Regions from separate parts of the Paenibacillus suaedae genome, predicted to be linked through region 1. Evidence: riboswitches for the same ligand, from Rfam matches in the RefSeq annotation. Region 1 holds a riboswitch; each other region holds the start of a gene.
The links. Region 1 has a riboswitch for cyclic di-AMP ahead of RQP50_RS14265 (3D domain-containing protein). Riboswitches for the same ligand answer to the same signal wherever they lie in the genome.

Region 1 (8,070 bases):
GAATTGCGTGTACGCCAATCTGTACGGCCAATAACTTCATAACTGACGAGTGAGATTTCACAAATATCCCCAGGGCCAAGCGTAGAGGGCGTTTTCTCTGGTTGAGGTGCTTCCGGCTTCGCCATAATATTTTTAATGCGTTTCCATAAGCTCATTAGTTCTGCCTCCTTCCTGTTGAATCCCTTGTTATATGCAGGCTGCAATAATTAACGCGCCAACCACATGCAGCGAACCAGCCACGAGTGCATACGACATATTGCCTTGCTTCGTCCCCTCTTCCAGGTTCATGTTGAATACAGTACGGAACAACAAGCGGATTAGCAATTCTAGAATAAGCAATATGACAAATGAGAAGAGAGACATCAACAATGCCTCGCCTAAGCTGTAAGCAACACGAATAGAACTAGATAAAATATAGCCTTGCGAGAACAGCTTCATAATAAAGCGAGTCGTTACCGCTACATTGCCTTGTCTCATTTCATGGACATCCTTATAACCTGTAAACAAGGAGTCTACAATCATGAGAATGAATAAGAGCACCGCTCCTATCGCTGTCCACACCGCAATACGCGGCACATTCTCCAGCAGGACTGACCAGTTTTCCAATCCGAAACTCAATTCGAATCCTCCCCCATTGCCCTTTGGACGAAAGCCTGCTTACACAGCAGTTTGTCCAGAATCGGCAATCTCGTGTAAAAGTGTGTTCTCTTCATTTTATTTCATTAACGAGCCCATATACCTGTACAAGAATAAAGAAAGACGCTTGTAACACAGATAACAAGCGTCTTCTGTATCCGATTATTCGGCAGATTTGTCGTACTTCTTCATCAGGGCTGCCAATTCATCCTCGACACCTTTATCCTTCGTCAAGCTCGCGAACTCATCATCGAGCGACTTGCCTCCCGCTCCACGGATTTCGTTGCTTGCTTCTGCTTGAGCTTCCATTTGAAGCATTTTGTCTTCCATACGCTTCAAGCCTGACATCGCAGTATCGGAGCTGAATCCCGCCATTGCTTTGTTGATTTCCGTTTGCGCCTTCGCAGCGTTGAAACGAGCGACCAACGTTTCGCGTTTGTTCTTCATATCTGTGTACTGCTTGCGCATTTCTTCCAGCTTCGCGCGAAGAGCGTCTGCTGAAGCTTTGTTCTGATCATAGCTCGCTTTGTACTCGTTCATTTTCGCTTCTGCTGCCTTCTTCTCTTCCAGAGCGCGGCGTGCCAATTCAATATTGTCAGCCTGTACTGCAATTGCTGCTTGCTCAGCACGCTTGTTCACAAGTGCTTCTTGCTCTTCATAGGACTGCTTGAAACGCTTCTCGATCGCGATCTGCTGGGCTACTGCACGTTCTGCTTCTTCCAAATCCTCTTGCATGTCACGTAAGTATTGATCTGTCATCTTAATTGGATCTTCCGCCTTCTCGATCAAGGCATAAATATTAGACATCGTTAAATCACGCAAACGTTTAAATACGGACATTGTATTGTTTCCTCCTTTGTGTGCATAACCATTGAAACAAAATACCCATCAGCTCAATATTATGTTTCATTACACATTCATACGAATCAGTTCCGAAGTTGTTTCAAAAAAACAAAAAAATCATATCTCTATTGTATACGGAAATGTGGAAAATTGTATACTCCTCTCGCTGCTTAAAGAAATCTTCATTCCATTCATACTTTCTTTACATAATGACTCGTAGGTAGCCATAAAAAAAGAAGAAGATCAGGATTGCCCAATCTTCTTCTCCGTATTCTAACCATTGTGATTTAATCAAGGGTGGACAGCATAAGCAAAAATTGTGACCACGCATGATCAACAACTGCATCAATATGTGCCGAACTTAGATTATCATAATGTATCCCTGCACATACGGTAACCGTAGCCTGAAGCTGACTCGCCGCTTGCTTAGCCATTGGCTCTGTCAGTACATATTCTTTATGCCCAGGAACTCCATTCGTCTGCACAACCCATTCGTGCTCATCCGTACTCGGATCCCTATATGCGGTAGATACCGCCCCAATATGCTCGTCTCCCCCGGCAATGATGAACAGGTAGTCTCGCCCAATTTTGCGATATTGAATGGTTATGTCTGCACCCGGTCGTTGCTCCTGCATGTATTCAGAGCCCCCCTTTAATGAAATACATTTGTCCAGAAGGCCTTACTTAATAATGCCGCGAATCTCATCCAGACTTTGAATGTTCTCCATTTCCATGAAGCTTAGAAGACCAGCAAGCAACTCTTCGCCAGCACGCAAGTTCATGAAGTTGTATGTGCCTACTTGAACCACCTCAGCCCCGGCCATAATAAATTCAATAATATCCGAAGCGGAGGCGATGCCGCCCATGCCCATGACGGGGATGGATACATGCTGGGACACCTGATGAACCATGCGCAGCGCAATTGGCTTAATAGCTGGCCCAGACAAGCCCGCGTACGTATTGGAAAAAACACTGCGCCGCTGATAAATATCAATCTTCATTCCCGAGAACGTATTTACTAAAGAGACACAATCCGCTCCCTCGTCTTCACACATTACGGCCATGTCTACAATATTCTCAGCATTCGGCGATAGTTTCACAGCAAGCGGCAGTGAAGTGACTTGCCGTACTTCGCGAATGACCTCACGAGCAACGTCTGTTTTCACACCAAAGGCAATACCGCCTTCCTTCACATTCGGGCATGAAATGTTCAACTCAATCATATCTACAGCCCGAACACGTGCTTTGCGCCGCTCTTCTGCATCCTTCGTTATCTTCAAGGCCCCGAGGACGTATTCTTCTATATTACTGCCGCCAAGATTGGCAATTTTCACGGGCTCAATCGTTTCCCAGAATTCCATTTCCTCTTCCAAAAATGCATCGATACCAGGATTCTCAAGCCCAACACTATTCATCATGCCGCCTGGTGTCTCCCACACCCGGGTTCCGTTATTCCCTAGACGTGGATGTAGGGTGAGTCCTTTGCAGGAGATGCCCCCCAGCTTGTTAATATCATATAATTTGGCATATTCTTGCCCAAAGCCAAACGTTCCCGATGCCATCACGATCGGATTGTTGAACGGAATGCCGGCTACATTACAAGCTAAGTTCCGCATGCCATTCCACCTCCTCCGCCAAAAATACAGGTCCATCCGCACATACTTTGCGGTTGCCGTTTTTATTCTTTACTGAGCATACATAACAAGCCCCGATTCCGCAGGCCATACGTTTTTCAAAAGATACATACACCTTCGTATCCAAGCCTTCTGCTTGCAAGGCAACTGCCTTCATCATTCCCAATGGACCACACACCAGCACATTATCGTATTTACTTAAGTCCACGTCATCTAGGAGGTTGCCGTTTACACGGACAACCAACTCATTCGCGTAAGGTTCGTATGCTTCCGTTAAATAGGACTGCCCTCGAAAGCCAAGATAGATATCCGGTTTATCCAACTGCTTCGCCGTATATAATAAGGGTGCAATGCCAATACCGCCTCCGATAAGTGCAGTTCGTCCCTCCACTCGCGGGAAGCCATTGCCGAATGGCCCCTCTAGCTGGATACGGTCTCCATCACGTAGCTGTGCAATTAAACGCGTACCCTCTCCTGCAATCTTGTACAGAAACTGGATGCTATCCTTCTCCAAATTGCAGATGCTAATTGGACGAGACAGAATAGGTGCCGTATTCCAGGCTCGCAGCATAAAGAATTGACCCATGCTTGCTTGAAATTGACCCTCCACCGTCATGAGGTAAATGCCTTCAGAGATGCGTTCGTTGGAAAGAATCGTATACACAAGTATGCTCCTTTTTTCACGAGTAAGGACAGTCTGCATCCTTCTCACGTTTATTGAGATGTGCAGATTCCTGCTCGTAAGAAAAGCCCACATTCACAACCTTATGGATTGCTGCCTATATGGCCTATGCATAAGCTTTTCTCACCTTTACACTTCTACTATGCATGTTCTGGTTGACATCCCACTGTGACCCATGTCACATTAGCGTATGAATTGTGACAATGGTTTCGCAAATTTTCAGAATATTAGCAAGAAGTTACAAGTGAACATCCTAACAATTATAGTCGATGAGATTATTTCCCTACCGTACTAGGTAAGTGGAAGGGCATATTTCTACCACCCCAAGGACATAACAAGAACATTGAACTGTTTATGGAATGGGGGAATGGCGCTATGCAACATTGTCGAATCTGCTTATCTGTACTATCCCTTTGTTTGCTCTGTATTACTGGCTGCTTCCATCGTTCGCAGGAAGCAACGCCTCCCATACCCAATCTTCCACCAAGCAAGCCAAATCAGTCGGAATCGATCCATTCATCAGCAGACAGTCTGTGGAGACAAGATCGCACTCATCCAGTACCACGTATCTTCAAGGCAGACTCTGTGAACATGCATTCCCCACATGCTAAGGAGAAGCAAGAGAATGCAGCTTCATCGGATCATCTTGAGATGCCTAAATTCACCATATCAGCTGAGCATAAAGAGCGTGATAACCAGAAAAGTCAGAAGAGACTGGAGTCGCAGCAGGCAGAGTCAGAATCTGGCCAGCAGAAACAGCGTTCTTCCTCTTCGAATGAACGCCAGCACAAGTGTCAGAAATCAACCCCGTCGCAATCTGCGGCGCAAGCTTCACAATCATCCCGCTCCAGCATGCATAAGATGAAGAAACAGCATCTCACGATTGCGGAACTGCGGTTGAAGTACCCACATATCTTTAAATTGAATGCGAAGCAGCGTCATGGAGAACGACAAGTTGCGCTCACCTTCGATGACGCACCGGATAACCGCATTACGCCGCTTGTATTGGATATATTGAAGGAGCACAATATCCGAGCCACTTTCTTTCTCGTTGGCTCTCGTGCCAAGGCTTATCCAGGACTCGTCGAGCGGATGGTGCGCGAGGGGCATGTGATCGGTAATCATTCGTACAATCATCCGTTGCTGACAAAGCTGACGCTTCCAGCTTTTGAACACCAGGTGAAGGATACTGAACGCATTATCGAGCAGTCTACCGGATATAAGCCTCGATACTTCCGTCCGCCATATGGAGAAATCAACGAAGAGCAATTGCGCTGGGCAGGAGATAATGGATACATGGTCGTCAATTGGGATGTAGATACAAACGATTGGCGTGGATTAACCGCTTCACGTATTTTGCAAAATGTGATGCGTGGGGTACGCCCAGGTTCCATCGTATTGCAGCATGCCAGCGGAAGCACACATAATGGGTATCTGCATGGAACCGTGAAAGCACTCCCATCGATTATTCAGCAGTTAAGGGAGCGGAAATATGAATTCGTCACCCTGCCTGATCTGCTCCAAGATCAGAAGGAAAAGAAGGAATAAACAAACAAGCCCCGCCATAATGGCGAGGCTTGTTGTTCAATTGCTATTGTAAGTATTCATCTACATCTATATATAATAGTAGATATTATTTCAACACGTATACTTTAACGTCTTGCACGCCGAATGTGTTGCCTGTCTTCTTGCTTACCGGTACAAATATGTCAACCTTTTTCCCCTTGATTGCACCGCCTGTATCCGTAGCTACAGCAACCATACCGCCTGTCGGCAAGTGTTTGAAATCATATCCCGTAATATACAATTTCGTACCAAGCGGAATCACTTTTGGATCGACCGCAACTGTACCTAGTTTCAATGCATTACCCAAAGCATCTACTGCGCCCCATTTTCCGTTTTCACTCGGATGAGCGGTATAAGCTGTTGCACGCATGCTTATCGTTTTCTTGTATGTCGCTGTACGTCCAGAGGACAATTGAACTACATTTTTAGGAGCAGCTTGTTGTACTGCTGCTTTCTGATTATTCGAAGCCGTTTTGACTGCCTGTTCGTCATTTTTTGCTACACCCAAAGCATTATTGACTGGCATCCCTTCCAAAACCGACTTTTGAACAACAGGGCTTGGAAGTTCGATGGAGAGTCCACCATACAGATTTTTCGGATTAATTGTCGGGTTTGCCGACAATACGGATTCAACACTCATGTTGTAATTCTTAGCAATTGAATAGAACGTTTCTCCTTCTTTTACCGTATAGGGCTCAGCCTGTGCCGGCAAAATTTGAAGAATGGACGCAAGTCCAAGTAAAGCTGCTGTAATCGTTAGTGTAATTCTTTTACGCATATGTTTTGTTTTCCTCCTGTGCATTAGCCTGCGGGGTTAGTTGTCGGATTCGGGTCAAGGAGTTCCCCTACGCCATTCCAAGTTGCGGAATAAGCGATTCACCCCAAGGTGTTCTCGTAATATCGAACACCGGTCAATAGTCCCCCGTACGGGTGTGTCGTTTCGGCTCGGATTGCATCATATCACAATTTTGTAACCTGTGCGCAGGAATATGATGGTAAGTCTCTGGAACCCGCGCCCCCCAATGGATTGAAGCTTCAAACTTTTTTTATTTCATAACAAATTTGTAATCAGAGATGACATTTTTGTAATCTTTCTGTTTCTATCATAGCACATATTTCAGATTTGTAAACGAAAACGCTTACATAATAAAGCAAACAACAATAGGCACCCCCTAAGGATGCCTATTCGAACACCTATATATTTACAATACCTCTTTACAATACTCTGCTTAGAAAATCCTGCGTTCTAGCATGCTTAGGATGGTTAAATAATTGGTCTGGAGAACCTTCCTCCACAATATTGCCGCCATCCATAAACAAAATACGATCGCCCACTTCACGTGCGAAGTTCATCTCATGAGTTACGATTACCATCGTCATTCCTTCTCCGGCGAGTGATTTCATGACCTCAAGCACTTCGCCGACCATCTCTGGATCAAGCGCTGATGTCGGCTCATCGAACAGCATCACATGCGGCTGCATAGCAAGTGCTCGCGCAATCGCGATACGCTGCTTCTGTCCACCGGACAATTGTCTAGGGAATGCCTTGGCCTTATCCGCCAATCCAACCTTGCCAAGCAGCTCCATTGCTAGTTTATTTGCTTCAGCCTCTGGCACATGTTTCACCTTTATTGGAGCAAGGGTAATATTTTGCAGCACGGTCATATGGGGAAATAGGTTGAACGATTGGAATACCATCCCCATTTTTTCACGTGTTTTGTTAATGTTGTGCGACTTGTCAGTGATGCACTGATCCTCGAAGCGGATATCCCCTTGTGTCGGAGTTTCCAGCAAATTAATGCAACGAAGGAGAGTACTCTTTCCGGATCCGCTAGGGCCTATGACTACAACCACTTCACCACGATCAATAGAGACATTTACCCCTTTTAAAATCTCCAATTTATCATACGATTTATGCAAATTTTGAATTTTAATCATGCTCGCTCAACTTCCTTTCCAAACGTGCCACCACTTTCGATAAAGTGAAGGTTAGAATGAGATAGATACACGCTGCTCCAATCAGTGGTCCCATCGCTGAATAAATTTTGGCACGAACGATATTTGTCTCAAACATCAAGTCTGCAATCCCGATGGTGCTGACAATTGAAGTCTCCTTAATAATCGTAATAAATTCGTTGCCGATCGCCGGAATAACATTGCGGAACGCTTGTGGAAGTACGATCAAGCGCATCCCCATTGGTTTTGACATTCCGAGAGAACGAGCTGCTTCCAATTGACCGTGGTCGATCGATTGTATGCCGGCACGAAAGATTTCAGCCAAATACGCACCACTATTTAAGGATAGAGCAATCGCTCCAGATGTTAGTGCACTGAATTCTACGCCATACTCTGCAAGTCCATAATGAATAATGAATAATTGTACAAGCAGCGGTGTTCCACGGAACACCTCGATATAGGTGACAGCAAACCATTTAAGCGGCTTTATTTTAGACATCCGCATCAAGACAATGGCCACTCCCAATAGTAATCCGAACAGAACGGATATCGCGGATAGCAGTACGGTTATGCCAGCACCGGATACAAATCCTAATTTATACGTCCATAACATGTCGAACCAATCGAACATGACAAACTTCCCCTTCCCTATCTATCACGACTGTTAATCTGCATTTCTTCTATATAAAGAGAAAAAGCTCCTCACTGGTTGAATTCCCACGAGGAGCGAACATATCACATCGAGATCCGTAT
Region 2 (8,070 bases), on a different contig from region 1:
ATGCCCCATTGATGCGCATAAAGACTCAATGACAGGAAGTGCGATATCAGGCGTGCATTTCGGAATAAACTTCACTCCGCCTGCAGCACCAGCCAGCGTCAGTAAATCTCCCGTCCCTTCGCTCTCGAACACCTCTTTAATAATAGCCAAATCCTCGCTAATGGAAGACTTGGCTGCACCGTAACGTTCTGCAAATGTCGTGAGCGGTATGAGCGTATGCGGCTTAGACATCAGATATTGGGTCATCTCAACCAGACGGGCGCTTCGCTTCAATTTTTTCATGATTACTCCTCGCTCAAAACCGAATATTATATTGTAGATATTACATGAATGTACGCTAGTTAGCAAGATGATGGCCGCTTGTCAAGTCAAACAATCCTTGAATTGTAACCATATCGCCTTCTTGATACACGTTAATTTATTTAAGCCTGTTATCCCAACAAGCGTACCGCGTACACTTCCTTGCAAAAACCGCGCAGTCCATTATAGATCCTTGCGATCTTAGATTCTTTAGACACGAGGCCGAATACCGTCGGACCGCTGCCCGACATCAGCACTCCTTCAGCCCCGAGCCGAAGCATAGCATCCTTCAACTGCTGCACCTCCGGATGGAGCGGCAGCGTGACATCCTCCAGCACATTGCCAAGCGATTCACACACCCCTTGGAAGCTTTGGATCTGTATCGCTCTGCGCATTTGATCCAGCGATGGATGCTCCGTAATCTGACTCGCCCTAAGGCGCCCATAGACATCAGCCGTCGATACATTAATCGGCGGCTTGGCAAGCACAACCCAGCATTGAGGTGGCTGCTCAATCATCTCAAGTGCCTCTCCGCGGCCGCGAGCTATTGCAGTCCCTCCCGTCACGCAGAACGGGACGTCTGACCCAAGTTCCGCACCAAGCACCTGCAGCTCCTCATCAGGAATCCCTAACTTCCATAATCGATTCAAGCCTCGCAGTGTAGCAGCAGCATCGCTGCTTCCACCGGCTAGTCCGGCAGCTACTGGTATTTTTTTATCTAAATGAATATATACGCCTTGCTTCACTTCATAACGTTCTTTAATTAGTTTTGCCGCTTGGAACGCCAAGTTCTTCTCATCTAACGGTATGTAACCTGCTTGGCTGGAGATGATAATCGTATCTCGAGGAAGTTCCTCCATCTCGAGACGGTCCGCTAAGTCTACCATCGTCATGACCATTTCGACGTCATGATACCCATCCTCGCGCTTACGCAGCACATCCAACAGCAAATTTATTTTGGCAGGCGCCTTCTCGTACACTTTCACTCGCGTTCACCCTTCTTTATCCTACGGATCGCTTACGTTATTATAACAGACTCTATGGTGCAAGTCATATGTGTACGTATACAGGCAATGAACATGATTTCGTAATAAAAAAAGCGAACAGAGCGGAATAGATCCGATGCTCGCTGGATAGGAGGTTCTTGACTCGTTATTTTTTCGAGGCTGCCTCTTCGGCAAGTTGAATGGCCCGCTTGACCATATCGCCAGCATCCTTCGCACGGATAGCACCCCATCCGTATTTGGACACCGTATCGTAGAAGCCAAGATCTTTAGCCAATTCCACCTTCAGCTCTTCAGACATGAAGCTGCGCTTTCTTCGGCTCATCACTGCACCTCCCACGCTTACCTTAATGTTCATATCATCAGCAAGCACGACATAATCATCGGCCTACCGTTAATGTGAGTAGAAGCCGTCTCCATTATACGTACACTCCAGTTCCGATTTATGGGGGAATATCCGGGTGAACCATGACCGTAAGTAATATGTTATTCCTTCAAAACAAACAAAAGGCAGCCCTCACAGGCTGCCGTCATGTCGCTTAACCGCGAACATATTCAATCTTCAACTCGCCGTTATCGGCGCATACGGTCACTTGGACCGATTCTGTTAATATATCTGCATAGCTATAGGATACCCGCTTAAACGCGTTCTGATCCTGGTCCAACTTAACAATAAATACAGAAGGGTAGGTTTCTTCCAACACGCCCGTACGCTCAATCGTTTTCCGACGACCGCCATTGGCGCGGAGCAGAATCTTCTGACCGACATGTGCTTCAAGACAACGACGAATTTCAAACAGCGCGTTTTTCGCCATTACAGCTACCACCTCTTTCCTTGTCCATTATAACCAATTCAGGAGGTGTTGTCAAATAAACGAATAATTATAACAATAACACCGTTTTCGTGTCAATGTGTTTTTTTGTCCAAATTTATTAAAATGGTTCTTTTTTCTGTATTTTATACATAGGCCGCTTATATTACGGTTGGTGTAACGTTCAATGTCGATAAATCCTTCAACTTCGGCATGCCCACGCGATAACTTCCCTTTGTCTCAATGCCTCCCACCCCGTCAATGCCACTGACCATATGAGGCGCAATATCCCCAATCTGTACGGTATCACGAATTGAGGTATATGAGGCCTTAACCGCTACGTAAGCTGGATCAAGGGCATGAATCATAATTCGGCCCGGTGAACTTGCAAAGTTGGCTCCTGCTTGCAGAAGCGCCTCGAAGTGAGATTGGCATGCCCCGGCAATTATAGTCAATAAATCAAGATGGCGCTCATACTGCCTTGCCGTCTGTACTGCATTAACGAAGTTCTGGGAGTTCTTATAATTCTGCAAATTTAACAGATCACGGTACCTGCCGTTCTTCAATACACCATCATGTCCCGTAATGACGATTATATTCGGCTTCACTCGCGGCAGCAGCCGATACAACGTATCTGCCATATTGCGTTCATTCACATAATGGCCTTCTGCCGGCACGTTGAGCTGATTATATATCGCCATGCTTTTCTGTAAATACCCGGGATCCCCATCCAGATGGAGTACCGTTCCCGGCATATCAAAGGTTGAAATGGAATTCGGCGTCTCTGCAAATGGAAGCTCCGTCCGCCTGCGCTCTTGCAGCTGCCTACGCTGCTGTTCAAGCACCTCGACAGACTCCAACATCTTGATATGAGCCTGTTCCGTGCGGCGCGCAATCGTTGCCTTCGGTACACTAACTAAATCTTCAACATGGGAATCCGCCAGTAAGCGATAATCCGTCCCCTTAATAACCGCAATCTGTCGGAAGATCTCCTCCACACGGAATGTAATATCGCCACCGTACGACTTGCGTACGACCAAATCTCCTTGCTTCACTTGTTCGTTCATAGGATCAATCACCTCTCCGACTATCCTATGGGCAAACGCATAAATTGGTGATGCCTAAGCCTTAAAATTATGTTACTCCGCTTGATCCTCTTCTTCTGCACGTGCAATGGCTTGGCCGATCGCATCGGACAGAGCAGCGAACTCCTCAATCGAGAGTGTTTCCCCTCGGCGACTCGGTTCAATATGTGCTGAAGCAAGCGCTTCTGTCAGCCTGTCTGTCCCACACTTGCTGGCATAGCGAGCCTTTAGGTTATTCCAAATCGTCTTGCGACGCTGAGCGAACGAAGCCTGTACAACATCGAATAACAGCGACTCATCCTTCACCTGCACAGATGGAGTCTGTCTCACACGTAGACGGATTACTGCAGACTCTACATTTGGCTGCGGGATGAACACCGTATGCGGTACGGTGCATACAAGCTCCGGCTCTGCAAAATATTGAACAGCCACACTTAAGCTGCCGTAATCCTTGCCTCCTGGCTTCGCTGCCATTCGCTCTGCGACTTCCTTCTGAATCATGACGACGATGTTCTTGAGCGGCAGACGCTCCTCCAGAAGCTTCATCATAATCGGGGTCGTCACATAATACGGCAAGTTAGCCACAACACTTACCCGCTCGACATCTTGGAACTGTTCGCGGAACAATTCATGCAAATCCACCTTCAATACATCCCCATGTACAACATGGACATGTTCATAGGGCTCCAGCACTTCCCCTAATATCGGAAGCAAGCGCTGATCGATCTCGACTGCTGTTACACGACGAGCGCGCTTAGCGAGCTGCTCCGTAAGCGCACCGATCCCAGGCCCAATCTCCAGGGCACCTGTCACATCATCCAGCTCTGCAGCATCCACAATACGGCGCAAAATGTTCATATCAATTAGAAAGTTCTGTCCTAAGCTTTTCTTAAATGAAAACCCATGCTTGCGTATAATGTCTTTCGTGCGATTCGGTGTTGCAATATCTATTCTCGTCTGCGTCATTCCATCTATTCTCCTTCTGCACATTGTTCCTGCTCGAATTGGTTCAGCTTCCGCAAGGCGTTCTCAAATTCCTCTCGTCCGATCTGGAACACACCGCAGCGCTTGAGCATCTGCTTCGCGTTGCAGTATCCAATGCCCAATATTTCACCTAACTGCCGTCTGCGTTCTGCAGAGCCTGCATGCGTCGTTAATCCCGCTTCGACGAGATCCGTCCACGTCAGCTCTGACGTCATGCTTGGCATCTCGGAGCGAACCTGCTCTAAGGCACGGCGAATCGCTTCTGGCTTTGCATTCTCCACACCAAGATCCCCTTTGGCTATCGCCTCATGTCTAGGCAGGAAAGCGTGTTTGCACCCAGGTACACGTTCTGCTATCGTCTTCCGAATTTTCTCCCCCGCATGATCTGGATCCGTGAAAATAATAACCCCTCGGCGCTCTTGGGCCAATGCGATGCGTTTTATCGTTGTATCATTAATCGCCGATCCACCTGTCTCAATTGTATCCGCCTCAACGGCACGGTGAATGGCAACGGTATCATCTTTGCCTTCTACAACTATCACTTCGCGTATCAATATGCTTGCTCCTCTCACCACAAGGCTGCTTCCTAATTCCGCATCCTTCTCTTGCTCTCCATTCATAAATAAACAACAAAAGAAGAGGGTGTCCCCTCTTCTTAGCATGACATAAATCATTATTCATTACTATATCCTAATTACACATGGCTGCATACCTTGTGCGTTAGTTCGATTCCGGCTTGACTGGGCCAACCACGTATACGGTGTACCCCTTCTTGCGTCCGAATTTGCTGACCGCCTTCTTGCTGTCGAAGTATACATCGATAATTTTCCCCTTGACCGCGCCACCTGTATCTTCAGCACGTCTGAATCCAATCCCTTCGATATATACCCACCAGCCGAGCGGAATGACCTTCGGATCAACCGCGATAGTACGACCTTCTGATACTATTGCGCCAGATGCCGTCTTCGCACCAGCCGATCCCTCAGATTCCGTATACGCCGTCAGTTGAACGTTCTTCAGCACTTTTTTATAGTTAAAATCTTTGTCGCCACTGGAAACATTGTCAGAATCGTCTTCCTGCGCGTTCACTGACAGAACAGCAACTTCCGGTTCCTTCTTCGTTCCATAGGCTATCACTTGATTCACTTGTTTTGTATGAACGGATTTGTCGACCATCTGCGCATATACGAGCTTACCATCCTCGTACGTTTTCTGTACTTTCTGGACAACCAAGCCTTCTTTTCCATCTTGAACCGTCTTGGTCTTCCCCTTAAGGAGAGTAGCATCTGCCTGCTTCACCACTTGATAAGGAACCTTCACTTTACGCTCTTCCATCTTCTTGCTGACACGGACGATGCGAATATCCATGTTCTTCGAAATAGAGGCACGCTTAGAAGGGAATACCTTATCTTCAGGGTTCACTTGGATTTGCAGCGAACTCAGTGCATCATGCACCGACTTCTTCGTCGTAAATTGTGTTTCTTTCTTCCCATCCGCTGTAATTTGGATAGGCAAAGCGCGTTCAATAATAACTCGATCTCCATCAGCAATTTCTGCATCAAGCGGCTTCGATACTACATCGTATGCCCCAAGCGCTATCGCATGCTCATCCAAAACATTGCGAAGCGTATCTAGGCGAGTTTCGACTGAACGCTCTTGTCCATCAACGAGCACAGCCACTGTCTTCTTCGTTACATTATACCAAGTCAAGACTGCTATTAATGTGATCACGATTGCTACAGCTGCAATAACGGTGATAACACGCACATTTTCATGCTTCCATCGCAATGCGAGTGACATGCTGGATGATCGGGGTTCATGGGTTTCGTTGTTCACGATCTGTCCCATTTCTCGGTCCTCCTTACATAGTCCCGCCGTCGAGTGCTCTGCATGATTCCATCTGACGCGACTATTTCAAGAATGTTTACGAGAGACTTCACTTGCCATAAACGAGCATGTAATCGTTCAAGACAATGCCGAAATCTCCGTACCAACGTTTCAGTATTGGCTGCTCCCACCTCCTATTTCTTACACCCTATGACGTCTTTATTCTCATTATTCAAAAAAAAGAATGTTTGAGAGTAAACAAAAGAAGCCCTTCGTAAGAGGAGACTCTTTCGCGGCTTCCGTAATAGAAACCCAAACGTCAACAGTGTAGGACGCGAGGAACCCTCTCTCGGTACGCTGACGAGGTTAGCTGTCGGGTTCGGGCTTGAGAGTCGCCCTATCGGAACCAACCGGCTCATGGCTCGGTCGTCCCTAATTCACCCCAAGGAATTAATCCGTGTGATTGAACATGTACTCATGTCATGTCGTTCACACTCTGGTTCCCCCGCTCTCCACTTCATGGAGATTAAGCGATACTGAATTAGTTGGAACAATATTGAATTGTGTAATAACATCTGTGAGAAATCATATCGTGTTTGCAATCTTCTTGTAAAGACAGTAGCAATTCCGTTTTTCGCGAAAAATGGTTAAAAAAATGTAACTTAATCCGTTTTTCATTATGAAATCCACTTATTTTATGGCCGATGTCTTTTTTTCACTTGTTTTTGGCCCGTTTTCATGCGATGTCAAAACATGTCATTGCATTTTGAGTCGTCATTCTGCAAAATTCTTCAAATTCCATACCTTTCAGCTCTGCTGCAACCTCTGCAACAAGACGAACATATGCGGACTCATTGCGCTTGCCTCGGAACGGATGAGGAGTCAAATAGGGGGAATCCGTCTCCACAAGCAATCGATCATTCGGAACCTTAACAAGTACTTCTTTCGGCTGTTTTGCATTTTTGAAAGTAACAGGTCCTCCAAATGAAAGGTAGAAGCCCATATCCAGGCACATCTTCGCTGTTTCCCAGCTACCTGAGAAGGAGTGCATGATGCCCCCTACTTCGTGAGCCTTCTCCTCGCGCAAGATGCGGATTACATCTTCGTGCGCTTCACGATTATGAATAATGATCGGCATCTTCAATTCTCGCGCCAACCCAATTTGCTCGCGGAATACACGGTGCTGAACATCCTTCGGAGACGTATCCCAGTGATAGTCCAGTCCGATCTCGCCAATCGCCACAACCTTTTCATGCTCCGTTAGCTTGGCGATCCAGTCTATATCCTCCGGCTTCATCGTTATGGCATCTACCGGATGCCAGCCCACGGCTGCATAGATAAAATCATATTTCTCTGCCAACGCCATCGTCGTCGGGATCGTCTCTCGATTGAACCCGATGTTAACCATACGGGTCACCCCTTGTTCAACGGCCCGTGCGATAACCTGATCGCGATCCTCGTTAAAATTGCTGCTGTCTAAATGCGTATGTGTATCAAATAACACGTTTATGCGCTCCTTTTTCTTTCTTGTAAATCGATCTAATGATTGCGGCGTATAAACATACGCCTTGTATCTTCCGTAAGGTGATTCGAGACTTCCAGAAGCTTGTCCATTGGGAAATAGATATAGTGTTTTCCACGGCGAATGCCGCTAATGGAACGTACAATATCCGATTTCTTGGACAGCTCTACAATTTGCTGATCCCGCCCCCATAGCATAATATGTTGCTGTGAACGGGCATCTCCCTTTCGATATACATCATAGGGCTTATCGAAGGGAGAATCGAACATAAGTTCATAGTCCGGATCAAGCCCAATCTGCGACCACTCTGCCCGCAATCGTCCCTGTAAATCTTCATCCATCTGTTCAACTTCAATATATTTATATAGTTTACGCTCCATGAATCGTTGGCACAAGTCAACGAGACGCTCATCCTTCTCCCTTGTCCACTGCATAAATGCGGTCTGTACAAATGCCTCATCCATTTGGATATATTGTTCCGTCGTAATCGTTCCTTCAAATAAAGCATCTAGAGGAGAGAGGAAATATTGAAAAGT
Region 3 (8,070 bases), on a different contig from region 1:
ATCGGGTTTTTAACCATCTGGCGCGGATCGAACTTCCGCAGCGCATCGATCGATGCTGCCCGCATTAAGCTGCCTTGGAACATGCTCCGTTCCTTGTCTTGATGTGTATGCGTACGCGCCGGTTCAAATGGCGCAGGTGTTTTCATCTGTTTTTCCGTCTTCATTTTCCGTTCCCCCTTATTTCCACAACGTCAGATGTTCTGCGACCGGACCGAGCACGACTACCGGGAAGAACGTCAGAGCACCCACAATAAGTACTGTGCCGACAAATACGATACCGAACAGCGCCGTATTCGTCTGGAACGTACCACTTGTGTTCGGAATTGGCTGCTTCTTCGCCATCGATCCTGCTACGGCAAGGAGCGTAACGAGCGATACGTAGCGCCCTAAGAACATGACAATACCTGTGGAAATGTTCCAAAACGGCGTTGCATCTCCCAACCCTTCAAACCCGGATCCATTGTTCGCCGCAGATGATGTAAACTCATATAATGCTTGCGACAATCCGTGGAATCCTGGATTGGACAGGGTGTCCGCCTGTGTAGCAACTGCAATTGCAGTCGGTACTAGAATCAATATCGGATGCACCAGCAAGGTAACCGCCAGCAGTTTCATCTCCTTACTTTCCAGCTTGCGGCCCAAAAATTCAGGTGTCCGTCCGACCATGAGACCGGATAGGAATACGGCGATCATGACGTACAGCAGCACGTTCATAAATCCAGCACCGACGCCGCCGAATACGGTATTCAGCATCATATTCGCCATCGGGATCAAGCCACCGAGTGGTGTCAGCGTGTCATGCATATTATTGACTCCGCCCGTCTCCGATGCAGTCGTAACGACCGAATACAGTGACGATTGCACAACGCCAATGCGCACTTCCTTCCCTTCCATGCTGCCTGTTCCACTTAATCCTGCTGTGTTCAGCACAGGATTGCCCATATGTTCGGCCGTAAGCGATGATCCGAGCATAATGAGGAACAAGATTGCCATGGAGACGAACAGCACTCGCCCTTCCTTCTTGTTGCCGACCATGCGGCTGTAGGCAAACGGCAGCCCCGTGCACAGCATCAACATGAGTAAAATATGAATTAAATTCGTCACACCGTTCGGATTCTCGTATGGATGTGCGGAGTTCGCTCCATAATGGCCACCGCCATTGTTGCCAAGCTCCTTAATCGACATCATCGAGCCTACGGGCCCAAGCGGAATGTGCTGCTCTGCTCCTTCAACAGTTACTGCACTTTCCATTGGACTTAAGGATTGCGGAACCCCATTCCAGATGAACAGTACACTGGCAACGATCGCAATTGGCAGGAAAATGCGCGTAATCGAACGCACAAGGTCTGCCAAGAAGTTGCCGAGCGGTTTGCCAGTCAACCCTCGTATAATGGCCATTACTGCCGCTAGCGCAGTAGCAGGTGACGTAAACATCAAGAAAATAATGCCCGTCATTTGTGACAGCGGAGACAGTCCACTTTCACCGCTATAGTGCTGCAAGTTCGTATTCGCCATGAAGCTGATCGCCGTATTGAATGCTACTCCCGGTTCCATGCCAGGAATGCCATTCGGATTGAGCGGCAATACCCCTTGAAGGCGGAATATTGCATACGTCACCACAATCATCAGCACGTTCGTGGCAACTGCCGTAAAGGCGTATGCCTTCCAGCTTTGCGATTGATCCTTAATGCCGAAACACTTAAATAAAATACGATCTATCGGACCAAATACAAGATCCAGCGGTCTTGGAGCTCCGCTATTATCAAACACCCCTGCCATATATATTCCGATCGGACGCGCTATCGCCAAGGCAAGCAATAAGGTAATTCCAATGGCGATCCATTCGATTGCACTCATTGTTCCGTTCCACCCTTCTCTAATGTACAAATATCAATAATCACTCTGCCCAAACTAAAATCGTTCCGGCTTGACTAAGGCATATAGCAAATAAATGAACAGTGCCGTAATTAAGGTGAATAACACGATCATCATGAGCGATCACCCCGTTCCTCCACTTCCGTCTTGCACCAATGGAGAATACCCAATACGCTTAGTCCAAGCAGTGCGAGAAGAATCATCATGACTGCATCAAACATAGTCCCTTCCTCCTCCTGAATAAGGTTCTCATCTCTCCAGGCAATGCTGCCGCGATCCCGCTCCTACCAAGACTTCCTGCTCAGTAGGAACGCGCAGGCAACACAAAAAGCCACACGGAAAGAGGGACCCTTTCCGTGTGGCCTATTTCGCGCATCGTCAAAAAAACGTGCGCGTAATGTTCCACGACGAAATAAAGGCTGCCTCCTTGGACGCTTACGAGGTTAGCTGACGGATTCGGGCGCGAAGAGTCGCCCTACCGGCCAGGAACGGATTCCTGTGCCGGATTCACCCCTTGCGCGAACTGCAGATGTACAGCTGGCGCACTAACGTTGGTTCCCCCGTTCCCATGAATGGGATTCAGCGGTGAGCATTGCCTATATGGATTAATTAGATGATATCTGATAGTAAAAATGAAACTTGATCCGATTGCGTATAAATGACGTAATTCGCGCCAAGCAATCGGTAGATCGACTGCGGATGATGACGTTTCGTCACGATTGTGATCGGATCCGTCGTCCATTGCCGGCATATTTGAAGCAGCCGGCAGGAAAGCGCAAAGCTCTGTTCAAACACATAGATTCGGCCAATCGGGACATGAGGGACGGCCCACGCCTTCGGCTCCGTCGTATTGATCCGGCATATGGAATGAACGCCAATACCTTCTAATCGCTTTGCCAATCGCCCATTATGGGCAATTCCCGCCACCGAATATCCTGCTCCTTTCAACTGACGTATGAATTCAATCCCCGTCTCACAGCCTGCGAACACTGTAATGACCCGGTCCGCATCGTACATATCCAGTTCCTCCTGTTCATCTGTCCGAAGCCCTACTTGCAAGAAAGAGGTGCGTCGCCATATGATCAGGCGCGCCTCTCCCGTACGCTTACGAGGTTAGCTGACGGATTCGGGCGCGAAGAGTCGCCCTACCAGCCAGGACAGTAATCCTGTGCCGGATTCACCCCATGCGAACGGTGGCTGCTGACTGTCCACTCAGCTCCATTCACTTGATTGGTTCCCCCGCTTCCGCTTCCTGCGGAATTCAGCGATTGAGACGCAACGGATAACGTTGTTGTTGCTGAACTGAATCTTACGCCTTTCCCCCTCCTGCTGTAAATGAAATGAAAACCATAATTTCTCCATTTCCGGGCAATTGTGATCAACTAATCCCATCTTATCTCTCATTACAGCATCATTACCTCGCAATTTCTCAACTTTGCTTATGCGGCGATGATTTCATGAGAAAAACAAAGAAATTTAAATAAATACCTGTATGTAAACGCTTTGTTTGACCATTTGTTTGGATTTCCTGGATTGGATTCTATTTACAATCTCTATTCCAAAAGGTAGGATACGCACAACAACTGAGACGCTGCTTGCAATCGATTTCGATCTGCACGGCAGATATTGCATCTCATCGAGAGGAGGCACGATATGCAAGACCTAGAACTTGCACAATTACTAAGTCACAAGCTATCTGAACACTGGGGAAAATGGAGCGAGCAGCATGGAGACAGAATCGTTCAACCAGAAGAGATGGACGTTCATCTTGCTTCCGACCTTGTTTATATTCGACTTCAACCGCGTGAACAGCTACTCGACAGTGCGGAACACAACTATAGCGGCAGCACTCGTCTACGAGCTCACAAGGCGATCTCCCAATGGGAAGTGCAGCAGCGTGGAATCATGTGGGATACGATCATTCCTCGTGCATGGGGAGCAAGCGTTATGCGCATGTGGCTCGATCTACCTCTGGTAGGCGGAACCACGCTTGACGTCATACAACTGGAGCCACATTCAAGCAGGAAGCTATGTCTCTCCCCTTGAAACCAATTTATAGAGAGCTGTAAACGAAAATCAAGTTTCTGACGATGCGCAGGCATACAACTGCGCATCGTTCTACCCCGTTTACCCAAACGTGATACTTGTTCAAGTTCCTTCTTGCCCGAATCCTATCACTCGATAGCTATTAAAAAACAGCCCTCCTCTTGCCCATGCAAGCGTCAGACTGTTCACTTCGTTATGCTTGATTGGCATAGGACAGTTGATGTGCATCTTCATATCCTTTCGCATACCCCACCCGATATCCATCTTGATATGCAGGATGCTGAATGCGATGATGAGTCGAATGTGTTGAGGCAAATTGCTTCGTTGTACGCCGACGATCGGGCTGCTTCACAACCTGAAGACGGCTTTGCGATTTCCGTTGCGGAACCTGCTTGCCCGCTTTCCTTACGCTTCCCGTTGATGCAGTGCCGCTAACCAACTTCTGCTGTCCTATTTGCCGCCGGGATCTCCGTGCTCGCTTCAGCTTATTCACTTGCAACTTCTCCCTCCTCCACTCTCATCTCCTCGAATTGACAATCCGGATGCAGCCATGGAGGCGCAGCTGTGCCTGTCTTGCGAATACGGGTCTGAAAACCTGTGACCATGCCGCATAGTGCAAGCTGATACATGGACAACAGACGAATATTGTCCTTGAGCAATTTCGTTGCAGCTTCTGAATGTGCTGTGAGGTCAGCCATTTGATTCAACATACGTGCCAATGCGGATTGGCTCTGCACAATAGCCTTGATCATTTCAATCTGCACCTGCTGCTCCTCGTGCGCTGCAGCCATTACATTTTGTCTCCTATTCCGAACTCTCCATTCAACATGCCCCCTCCGAGGCTATCCCCGTAACCCTCGGATTCCTCACGCCGGAGCAGTACCTTCATATTGTGGGACAGACTGACTTGCAGCTTCGTCAAACTCTCGATTACTTCAACCACTTGCGCATGCACGTCAAGAGGTTCGACAATCTGTTCCCGATGATTCGTGAACGAATGCTCTGTCATATGATTCAACGTCCAGTTGCGCATCTTCTCGGCCTCTACTGCTTTAGCTTCTAGGATCTTCGCTACATTGCCCTGCATCTTGGCCATAGCCTCCAGAATGCCGTGATAGGACTGTTCTCTATTCATGCAGATCCCCCCTTGCATGCGCATTATTCCTCTGCATCATCCGAAATCTCCTTCAACACATGCTGCAGCTGTTCCGCCATCGCTTCCTCTAGCTCCGCGATTCCGTTCAGATAAGCTACGATACTTTTCGTTAATGCCTGGGAGTATTCCTTATAATCGTTCTCCCCCCCGAATTGAGGGTCAACATCCGGCAGTGCATGCACGATTTGCGCCATGCGAACCGCTACATGCCGCTCTGCGTCAAGCACGCGCGCCATATGCCGCTGCGTATATGACATTTGACCAATCATGTCCGTGATGAAATGTTGCAATATTCTCCCCTCCCAAGCACAAGGCCTAGCTTCCATTCTTCAATTCCTCAAATGTGATAGGAATGAATGACCGGGTGCGCCATAATTGGCAACTGTTCCGTTAGGTCGCTTCTCTCTTGTTCCGTACGGATTGCTACCTTATCAGCGAATCCCCAGCGGTTCAGCGCATGATCACTAACAAGCTCTCTGCATGCTTCACCCTCACGACGATAATACTTTCCTAGTTCCGTTTTAAATACAGCACCGTCAGGAATCTTTCCCTCTGTTGCATGCTGTTTACTCCATTTCTGCGCAACCGCAGCAGCCTCAATTGGTACTCCTGTTGGCCAGCCTCGCAATTCAAGCTGACTTACCCTTACAATCGGGATACGCAACTCCCCTTGAACAGGACGTTTTGCCCCATTTTCAATCCAATAATTTGCATCGTTTAGTCCAGTAACTGCCACCTGAGACGGATAAAATGCCTGACATTGCCGGCCCGCAAGCATCCCATGCTGCGTACGAATACGCTGAAGCCAATCATAAGCATTGCCCCACTTCTCTTGAAAGAAAGCCGCATGCTTATCCTGACTAGATTGAGTGTGACCATCCTGCTCCTGCAGGCTTGCTTGGAACGAGCGATGGATAAATACGTCCCTCGATACGATAAGCTTGAGCCCTAGCAGCCGCATGCGCAAATGATAATCTTCATCTGCAAATCCGCTATTCTCAAATCGCTCATCAAAGTATCCATTCGCTTCAAATGTGCTGCGGCGCATAAGGCGGCACACATGGAACAAACGATCTGTGCTATGCCACCGACTTGCATCTGGGATATTATATTCAGCAGCAAAGTCATACATATCTTTGATATGTTCGTAAGGCACAGGTATCTGCTGTTCGCCGTCAACACGGTTCGACACTGATCCAACCATACCAAATTCTATGTTGCTGTGTAAGCAATTCAGCATACCGGACAACCAATTCGGCGTTACGAGCGTATCACTGTTCAATATGCATATCGTGCTGCCTTTGGACATCATCAATCCAGTATTGATTGCACTTGCCAGACCTCGATTGGTCTCATGGCTGTGATATCTAATCTGTCCGCTAAGCCTTTGCAGATAGGCCAGCGTATCATCGGTTGAGGCATCATCAACAACGATCACTTCGATCGGTCTGTTCGTATTCGAGAAAATACTGTCCAAGCACTGCTCCAGCTGATTCCGTTGATTATAAACAGGTAAAATGATGCTCGTTCCGTCGAATGAGGTGCCATACCGTTCTTGACCTGCCTGAAAGCCTCTGACATAACCTAACGAATAACCATGATCGAATCGGTCTTGCCTCCGGTCACCCTTGCCCTTCCCTGATAGCTGGTGTGTGCTGTTTGATGTTCGAGCTCCTGCCCTCCACGTCTTCTGCAGTACCGGCCGACGATGTCGAGTCATAAACGTGTCACACCTCCCCTTCCCCTTAATGCAAGTTCACACTACCGAATCCAATCTCAACTTCATATTGCAATGACTCCATCCGCGATCTTGTTCGCTAAATGGCCGAAATCAATGGCCACTTTGTTGTATCGCTCTGCTATTTGCTGTGCCAGGATGACCGCTGGAATTCCTGCCGCTACCAAGGCGATATCAAATTCATATCGGGACACCTCATCTAGAATGCGTGGGATATCCGTTGTCCCCCGAACAGGAGCAATTGTACCGGTAACTGTAATTCCTCGCTTCCTCAACATGGATGCTAATCCCACGGCGGCATTGCCCACAGTCAATACGCGGCGCCTTCTAAGCAAGCCATACAGGTGTCCCTGCAATGCAATAGCGTAATTCACTGTCGACACGGTCAGCCTCATATCACCCATGTGTATGCCATGTGCACGAAGCACCGGCAAGAGGAGGCCATGGAAATTCGGAGAACGGAAGGTAGGTACACCGACAAATGACGCTTTGCGCACAGCTTCAGCCAATTGTTCCCGGCAATTATGATCAGGAATTTCAAGTCCTGCATAGGCCAGGAAATCGCCATGTCTCCGCACGAGTTCAGTCGAAACGACCTTATCATGTGCCAAGGCGAACATCTCTCCATCACCAAGTCGGACAAGGGACATCGGTCTTCGCTCTTCCAGCGCCTTATGAAGCTCTGCGCATACTGCCTCCGGTTCTATGAACGACTGCAACTGATGCCGGAACTGTTCGAAGCCTGCAGTGATGACGTCTTCTACGGATATATCAGGGAGATACGTATTCTCAGGCAATAAATTCGCCAGAATCAACTCGCCTCCCTCATACCTTCCATGACGGTATCCATCTTCAAAGCTAAGCCGCTTCTCATCCTCCAGATTGGGGATGGTTGGAATGAATTGATGAATAACAGGGTCGTTTTTTCCTAGCTTCGGCAGCCTCGACTGCTTCGATAGCTTCGATAGCCTCGATCTCAGAACCCCCTTTTTCCGTAACCCTCTTCGCGCCCCTTTGCGTCTCAGACTGCCCGCTCGACCATTCTTTGTTCGCAATCGCTTGCCAAGCGGACGACGCTTTCTTTTGCGTGGAGTACGAATAGAAGCTGTAGTTAGAATAAGCAGCGGCCTTTTGCGGCCCACAGTCGTACTCATGCCTTCACCTTCCCTTGTCATCATGCAGTTATCTGCCTATAAAGCCTATTATGCCTGAAGCCTGAATCAGCGTGCGCCTAAATAAGCGCCGGTGCGAACCC

Region 2: it holds a riboswitch for cyclic di-AMP, as region 1 does, so the genes downstream of both, RQP50_RS28680 (3D domain-containing protein) here and RQP50_RS14265 (3D domain-containing protein) in region 1, are expected to answer to the same signal.
Region 3: it holds a riboswitch for cyclic di-AMP, as region 1 does, so the genes downstream of both, kdpF (K(+)-transporting ATPase subunit F) here and RQP50_RS14265 (3D domain-containing protein) in region 1, are expected to answer to the same signal.

The regions. Positions count from the first base shown of each region.
Region 1 covers NZ_JAVYAA010000003.1:189,713-197,782, reverse strand. Annotated here, with positions in the region: gene RQP50_RS14300 (DUF4178 domain-containing protein) at 1-155, opposite strand, end outside; gene RQP50_RS14295 (DUF350 domain-containing protein) at 187-618, opposite strand; gene RQP50_RS14290 (PspA/IM30 family protein) at 799-1,476, opposite strand; gene lpdD (prenylated flavin chaperone LpdD) at 1,767-2,114, opposite strand; gene RQP50_RS14280 (dihydroorotate dehydrogenase) at 2,160-3,095, opposite strand; gene RQP50_RS14275 (dihydroorotate dehydrogenase electron transfer subunit) at 3,076-3,777, opposite strand; gene RQP50_RS14270 (polysaccharide deacetylase family protein) at 4,171-5,343, shown strand; gene RQP50_RS14265 (3D domain-containing protein) at 5,429-6,139, opposite strand; cyclic di-AMP (ydaO/yuaA leader) riboswitch at 6,149-6,317, opposite strand; gene RQP50_RS14260 (amino acid ABC transporter ATP-binding protein) at 6,577-7,299, opposite strand; gene RQP50_RS14255 (amino acid ABC transporter permease) at 7,292-7,948, opposite strand.
Region 2 covers NZ_JAVYAA010000013.1:10,190-18,259, reverse strand. Annotated here, with positions in the region: gene purR (pur operon repressor) at 1-282, opposite strand, end outside; gene ispE (4-(cytidine 5'-diphospho)-2-C-methyl-D-erythritol kinase) at 432-1,286, opposite strand; gene RQP50_RS28705 (protein sspF) at 1,453-1,629, opposite strand; gene veg (biofilm formation stimulator Veg) at 1,844-2,119, opposite strand; gene yabG (sporulation peptidase YabG) at 2,278-3,183, opposite strand; gene rsmA (16S rRNA (adenine(1518)-N(6)/adenine(1519)-N(6))-dimethyltransferase RsmA) at 3,256-4,167, opposite strand; gene rnmV (ribonuclease M5) at 4,173-4,739, opposite strand; gene RQP50_RS28680 (3D domain-containing protein) at 4,906-6,033, opposite strand; cyclic di-AMP (ydaO/yuaA leader) riboswitch at 6,352-6,555, opposite strand; gene RQP50_RS28675 (TatD family hydrolase) at 6,749-7,516, opposite strand; gene RQP50_RS28670 (HD domain-containing protein) at 7,552-8,070, opposite strand, start outside.
Region 3 covers NZ_JAVYAA010000008.1:212,570-220,639, reverse strand. Annotated here, with positions in the region: gene kdpB (potassium-transporting ATPase subunit KdpB) at 1-83, opposite strand, end outside; gene kdpA (potassium-transporting ATPase subunit KdpA) at 178-1,857, opposite strand; gene kdpF (K(+)-transporting ATPase subunit F) at 1,912-1,989, opposite strand; cyclic di-AMP (ydaO/yuaA leader) riboswitch at 2,293-2,470, opposite strand; gene RQP50_RS25875 (hypothetical protein) at 2,485-2,892, opposite strand; cyclic di-AMP (ydaO/yuaA leader) riboswitch at 2,963-3,152, opposite strand; gene RQP50_RS25870 (hypothetical protein) at 3,529-3,921, shown strand; gene RQP50_RS25865 (hypothetical protein) at 4,115-4,414, opposite strand; gene RQP50_RS25860 (hypothetical protein) at 4,407-4,712, opposite strand; gene RQP50_RS25855 (restriction endonuclease subunit S) at 4,712-5,056, opposite strand; gene RQP50_RS25850 (hypothetical protein) at 5,080-5,367, opposite strand; gene RQP50_RS25845 (glycosyltransferase family 2 protein) at 5,415-6,797, opposite strand; gene RQP50_RS25840 (GT-D fold domain-containing protein) at 6,860-7,969, opposite strand; gene rfbB (dTDP-glucose 4,6-dehydratase) at 8,036-8,070, opposite strand, start outside.